2 regions of the Veillonella sp. S13053-19 genome follow, and region 1 is predicted to be linked to the other one. Evidence: a T-box and tRNA genes for the amino acid it is inferred to sense, from the RefSeq annotation. Region 1 holds a T-box; the other holds one or more tRNA genes.
The links. A T-box is a leader RNA that pairs with one kind of tRNA and senses whether it is charged. The one in region 1 lies ahead of cysS (cysteine--tRNA ligase), so its partner is inferred to be a tRNA-Cys.
Positions count from the first base shown of each region.

Region 2: it has a tRNA-Cys gene. The T-box ahead of cysS (cysteine--tRNA ligase) is inferred to sense a tRNA for this amino acid. The anticodon was not compared.

Region 1 covers NZ_PPDA01000010.1:32,669-36,085, reverse strand. The annotation lists gene VEHSUH06_RS06670 (bile acid:sodium symporter family protein) at 36-989, shown strand; T-box leader at 1,234-1,440, shown strand; gene cysS (cysteine--tRNA ligase) at 1,489-2,937, shown strand; gene VEHSUH06_RS06660 (Mini-ribonuclease 3) at 2,927-3,403, shown strand; gene rlmB (23S rRNA (guanosine(2251)-2'-O)-methyltransferase RlmB) at 3,405-3,417, shown strand, end outside.
Region 2 covers NZ_PPDA01000008.1:251,795-255,211, forward strand. The annotation lists gene VEHSUH06_RS04610 (TrkH family potassium uptake protein) at 1-727, shown strand, start outside; gene VEHSUH06_RS04615 (MBL fold metallo-hydrolase) at 741-1,337, shown strand; tRNA gene VEHSUH06_RS04620 (tRNA-Asp) at 1,388-1,463, shown strand; tRNA gene VEHSUH06_RS04625 (tRNA-Phe) at 1,469-1,544, shown strand; tRNA gene VEHSUH06_RS04630 (tRNA-Gly) at 1,552-1,626, shown strand; tRNA gene VEHSUH06_RS04635 (tRNA-Cys) at 1,636-1,710, shown strand; tRNA gene VEHSUH06_RS04640 (tRNA-Leu) at 1,725-1,813, shown strand; gene VEHSUH06_RS04645 (DUF523 domain-containing protein) at 1,872-2,327, shown strand; gene VEHSUH06_RS04650 (phosphoethanolamine transferase) at 2,433-3,417, opposite strand, start outside.

The DNA.
Region 1 (3,417 bases):
ATTTTATTTTATATATTATGAAAGTGAGTGTTTTTATGAGTGTTATTCGTTCTATTAACCACTTATTCAATAGTTACTTATCTTGGATTGTACTATTGATGGCTGTATTAGCCTATTTATTACCGACAGTTTTCTCTTGGATGACGCCTTACATTGCGTACATGTTACAATTCGTCATGTTTGCAATGGGTTTAACTTTGACCGCACAAGTATTCCTTGATGTATTCAAACAACCAATGAAGGTCATCCTCGTATCTGTTATTCAGTTCTTATGGATGCCTTTGGCAGGCTTCTTGGTTGCCATACTATTTAATTTCCCACCAGAAATTGGTATTGGTTTCATCTTGTTAGGTGCTTGTCCAGGTGGTACAGCGTCTAATGTAATGACATTCCTTGCCAACGGTAATGTGCCATTATCCGTATCTGCAACGACTGTATCTACGTTGTTAGCGCCAATTTTAACACCTTTATTTGTTGTTTTGTATGCAGGGGCCACTTCCTCTATTGATATTCAATTCATGCCGATGTTTATGTCTATCGTAAAAATCGTATTAGTACCAATCGTTCTAGGTATCGTATTGAATTACTTCATTGGATCTAAAATTGAACCTGTTAAAGATGTATGTCCAACAATTGCAGCTATTGCAGTATTGCTCATTTTAGCTGCTGTTACAGCAGTAAACCAAAAACAAATTGCTGAAACAGGTTTCATCATTTTCGTTGCTTGTTTAGTGCAAAATGTGAGTGGTTATATTGTAACGTACTTTATATGTAAAGCATTAAGCATTGATATTTCTTCTCGTCGTGCAATGCAAATCGAAGTAGCGATGCAAAACTCTGCATTGTCCGTTTCTCTTGCACTTAAACATTTTACACCACAAGCTGCGGTAGCAGGTGCAGTGTTCTCTATTATTCATAACTTTACAGGCTCTATCTTTGCTGGTATTTGCCGTAAACATGACGATCAAGAGAAGTTGGAGAACGCTTAGTCTTAATTGATTTAGATTATAGCAATTACTATTAACGTGTTTTATATAAACGTTATTGTTAATAGTGATAATAGCAGTCAAATATTTTGATTATACTAATCCTCATCATTTAAAAATTAATTAGCTGAAAATCTATGTATAATAAGCTAATAACTAATTTTAAATGATGAGGATTTTTCTTATGAATATTGACTTTCTATAGCATTATTTGGTAAAATAACTCTAAATCTAAATATAGATAAAATTAAAAGCTAGGACTGAAAGAAGTACTCTACAACTAACTTTTTAGCGAGAACCGATGGTGGGAGGGTTCATGGATAGGTAGACGAAATGCATTCACGAGCTGACACTCCGATTATAGGTAGGTTTGTCCGGTGACGCGCCGTTATGCGATGAGTGGGTGCCACTGCTGGTACCTAACAGAGTGGAACCGCGGACCATCGTCTCTGTATGAGATGAGAGGTCTTTTTTATTTACAAAAATGGAGGCATCGGTAACGATGAGAGAAATTACAGTTTATAATACTATGACACGCCAAAAAGAGGTATTCAATCCTGTTACACCAGGTGAGGCAAAAATGTATGTATGTGGTGTTACACCATATAATCATCCTCATATCGGCAACGCACGTCCTTTCGTAACATGGGATGTAATTCGTCGATACATGAAACATGTTGGTTATAAAGTAACTTATGTACAAAACTTTACTGACGTAGATGACAAAATCATCAATACATCTAATGGTGAAGGCGTATCTTGGGATACTATTGCAAATCGTTATATCGATAGTTATTTTGAAGTAATGGATGCATTAGGCGTACAACGTGCTGACATTTATCCTCGTGTTTCTACACATATTGAAGATATCATTGCTATGATTAATACATTGATTGAAAAAGGCTATGCTTACGAACTCGATGGCGATGTGTACTATAGTGTTGATAAATTTGAACATTATGGCGAATTGTCTGGTCGTACATTAGACGATATGGAAGCAGGCGCTCGAATTGAAGTAGACGGTCGCAAGAAAAATCCTATGGACTTTGCATTGTGGAAAGCGGCAAAACCAGGTGAGCCATATTGGGAAAGCCCATGGGGCAATGGTCGCCCAGGTTGGCATATCGAATGTTCTGCTATGAGCCAAAAATACTTAGGTACAGAATTTGATTTCCATGGTGGTGGTAGTGATTTGATCTTCCCACACCATGAAAATGAAATCGCTCAATCCGAAGGTTGTTCTGGCCAACATCCAGCAGTTCGTTACTGGTTGCACAATGGCTTTATTACTATCAACTCTGAAAAAATGTCTAAATCTTTGAATAACTTCTTCTTGGTAAAAGATATTTTAGAACAATATAGCCCTGACGCTTTGCGTTACTTCTTGTTGAGTACGCATTATCGCAGCCCATTGGACTTCTCTGATGAGCGCTTAGAAGAAGCAAATAAATCTTTAGAACGTTTAAGTACAGCTATTGAAAACCTTCTTTACCTTGAAAAATGTGAACCAGGTTCATGTGATGAAGCTCAGCGTTTATTAGAAAAAGCAAAAGAATACGAAGAAGAATTTGAGGCTGCTATGAGCGACGACTTTAACACTGCTTTAGCAACATCTAGCATGTTTGGTCTCGCAAAGGAAATCAATATCTATTACCAAGCTGTAACAAGCAGAGAAGGCGTTGTTTGCCAAGAAGCGATTGCCGAAGTTAAACGCATCTTCAAATTCATGACAGATGTGATTGGCGTTCTTGAAAAAGCATGGGAAGGCAACACTGGTGCTAACGCTGCTGAATACGAAGAATTAATGCAAGTTATCTTGTCTGTACGTCAAGCGTGCCGTGAACAAAAACAATGGGCATTAGCTGATTGCATCCGCGATCGCTTGGCTGAAATCGGTATTACTATTGAGGATTCCCCTCAAGGTGCACGGTGGAAAAAACGTGAAGTTTAAACAATTTCAATTCTTAAAGAATGAAGCGATAAAAAAACTGACGGCTCTTAAACAAGAGCCGCTTCGTTTGCGTAATAGAACTATTGAGGAGTGCCTTAGTGCTGACGCAGTCATGCTTGCCTATATTGGTGATGCAGTGTACTCCATGTATGTACGTGAGCGAGTAGTACAAATGAATATTACGAAGGTACAAGTGTTACACACTATTGTTACTGAATTTATTTGTGCTAAGTCACAAGCGAAAGTGTTGTTTGAGATAGAAGATACTTTCACAGAACAAGAACAAGCTATTGCTAGACGAGCTAGAAATAGTAATGTCAATGTACCAAAGAGCAGTTCTGTTCAAGAATATCGCAGTAGTACGGCCTTTGAAGCTGTACTAGGTTTTCTTTATGAAACGCGTCAAGATGAGCGCTTACAACATATTATGGGGCAAGCCTTTTCTATAACTCTTCGAGGTATGTAGTATGGACAATTATA
Region 2 (3,417 bases), on a different contig from region 1:
CAACGCACTTCAAAAAGGCTTTCGCGTTTTGATTGATGATTTTGAAACACGTATGTATTGGCTAGTTATTTTTATTGGAATTGCTATAATATCAATTTCGATGGCAGTACAATCAAATATCAATGACCCAATTCAAATCTTCAGAGATGTTTCCTTTAATTATGTATCGATTCAAACTGGTAGTGGATTTGCTGTAAGCGATTATGATTTATGGCCAGCCGCTGCACAGATGATGTTATTTATTTCATCATTTTTTGGTGGTTGTAGTGGTTCTACAACAGGGGGCGTAAAAATTATTCGCCTCATTATTCTAATTAAGAGCAGCATTATTTATTTAAGAAAATCAATTCATCCTGAGATGGTACAAGTAGTGCGCATTAATGGTAAACCGATGCCTACTAAATGGATACAGATGGCACAGCAATTTTTATTTTTATATTTAATGATTTACGTTATATCTGTGTTCCTTATGACTTGTTCGGGAATGTCTACTTATGATGCGATGCAAATTATAACAGCTTTTCTTAGTAATGTAGGCATTGGATTTGGTGGTTTTGGGCCTACAGATGCCTTTGGTAGTATGTCTGATGGTGCTAAATGCGTAGCAATGGCAGATATGTTATTAGGTCGTTTGGAATTATTTACAATTCTTGTTATGCTTCATCCTCAATTCTGGGAAGGGTATTTTATAAAAAAACAATCTACTAAACGGTATCGTATCCTATAGGAGGGCGAATAATATGAATATTATAAAACGCCCTCTAGGGCTTTATAAAGCAAATTGTTATGTATTAATAAATGAGGGGAAGTCCCTTATTATTGATCCCGGGTTTCATAGTAAGCATATAATTGAAATGGTAGGAGATTCTGAGCCTATAGCAGTTTTATTGACACATGGTCATTGTGACCATGTATCAGCCCTCGATGAGGTCTGTGCTCATTATAAAATTCCAGCCTACTTACACCCTTTAGATCATGAGTTGTTACAATTAATTCGTCGTAGACCTAGTGTTTACAAGAAGAAAATGTATACTAATTGTGAAGATTTAGTAACAGGAAAACTACAATTAGGACCTTTTGAAATTATTGTCCATCACACACCTGGCCATAGTGCTGGTTCTGTTTGTCTTGAAATTGAGGGGCACTTATTTACTGGCGATACTGTGTTTAAGCAAAATGTGGGAAATACAGATAATTATAAAAGTAATCCTCATGATTTAATTACAAGTTTGAAGTATATTTTATCTTTATCTAAGGACTTAATTATTGAGCCAGGACATAAAGAATCTACCATATTAAAAGATGAAGAAGAATTCATCAAAAATATTGTAGTATAGTGTTGACAAAATTTCTGATAACCGATATACTAAGCAAGTACTTTGGATACGGCCCCGTGGTGTAGCGGTTAACATGTCGCCCTGTCACGGCGAAGATCGTCAGTTCAAATCTGATCGGGGTCGCCATTCATGCCTCGGTAGCTCAGTTGGTAGAGCAACGGACTGAAAATCCGTGTGTCGACAGTTCGATTCTGTCCTGAGGCACCATGTACATGCGGGAATAGCTCAGCGGTAGAGCACCGCCTTGCCAAGGCGGGGGTCGCGAGTTCGAATCTCGTTTCCCGCTCCAACTTTATATGGCGGCATAGCCAAGCGGTAAGGCAGAGGTCTGCAAAACCTTTATTCCCCAGTTCGATTCTGGGTGCCGCCTCCACAATCGTTACCCATGCCGGGGTGGCGGAACAGGCAGACGCAACGGACTTAAAATCCGTCGGTTGGAGACAACCGTACCGGTTCGATTCCGGTCCTCGGCACCAATTAAGACTAACTTCGGTTAGTCTTTTTTTCTTATCTGAATTAATAAAAAGTATTGCTATGAATAATAAACCTAAATTATTGATCAGTGAATGCCTATGTGGCGTTCCTTGTCGCTATGATGGAAAAGACAATTATATAGAAGCACTTGACCTTCTGAATGAGTATTATGAATTAGTACCTGTATGTCCAGAGGTGTTGGGTGGGCTATGCACGCCGAGAGAACCTGCTGAGCGTCAAGGAAATCGTATATGCACTGCTGATGGGACCGATGTGACAACACAGTTTATTCGAGGTGCAGAGCTTACAGTTCGTATAGCTATTGAATATAAATGTGAACAAGCTCTATTGAAGGCGAAAAGCCCTAGTTGTGGTTATAAACGCATTTATGATGGCTCCTTTACTAGAACCTTAACGGATGGTCATGGATGTACTGTAGAGGCTTTATTAGCGGAAAATATTAGAATTTATACGGAACATGATATAGATCTTTTGTTGCCGCAAAAAAAGAGATGAGTTTAACTCATCTCTTTTTCTTTTATTAAGTTAACCTTTATTGTTAATACATAGTGTGTTATAGGGGACTATTTTTGAAACATTAACTATTGGTATGTACTACTGTTATTTACCAGCATTAACAGGATCATTAATTAGTGGCTGTTCACCAAGTAATGTAGTTAAGTTATGTAAATTGAATCGATATGACGCATTACTGAAGTCTCGCGTAGCATCGTAACGATAGTTAGGTGCCTGCATGAGACCTACTAATGTGTCATATAGCAGATCATTCGTAAAGAATTGATGCTCGTGTTTAGTCAGCACATCTGCCGTTTGTGGATATGCTGTACGATATTGTGGAGATAAGTATACCCAGAATGGAATATGTGTCATAACAAAGTCGAATGTATCTGGATTGTGAGATTTATCTAAGCTTTCACCGTGATCGGAGAAGTATACCATAGCTTGTAAATTCAATTTATCTTTACCATAGGTGTAAATTTGTTGTAATAACCAGTCTGTATATAACTGACTATTTGCATATGCTTCTTGGCCGTCAGGATATGGACCTTGTTTCCATTTACTAAATTCATGAGGGTAACGGTCATTGTAATAAATATGACTACCCATAATATGAATTACGATAAAGTTATTTTTTGTAGGGTCTACAGTTTCTAATAATGGTAACAATGCTTCGTCATAGCGATCGGAGAATGCATAAGACTCATGAGACCATTTTGTAGTGTCTGCAGTTTTAGCCATCAATGAAATAGCTGTATCATATTCTCCGAATACACCTTGGTTGCTAAACCAAGAAGTTGTGTAACCAGCTTTTTTGGCTACGTCTAAGATATTTGCGGAATCAAGGAATGGTCTATCGTCGTATTGGTTTCGTTCAGATAGAGCACGCTCTAAAGTTGGTACTGTTTGTACATAAGAGGAATAGGCGTTGTCAAAGAATATAAAATCCTTATTGTCTGCACGCATATTTCCTTGCCATGGTGTATCATCATAAGGGAAGTTCGGATTATATACTTTCATGTAATCACGAGAGCTAGATTCACCGATGACGAGAATAATAGTTCCTGGTGCTTTCTGAGCAGCTGTT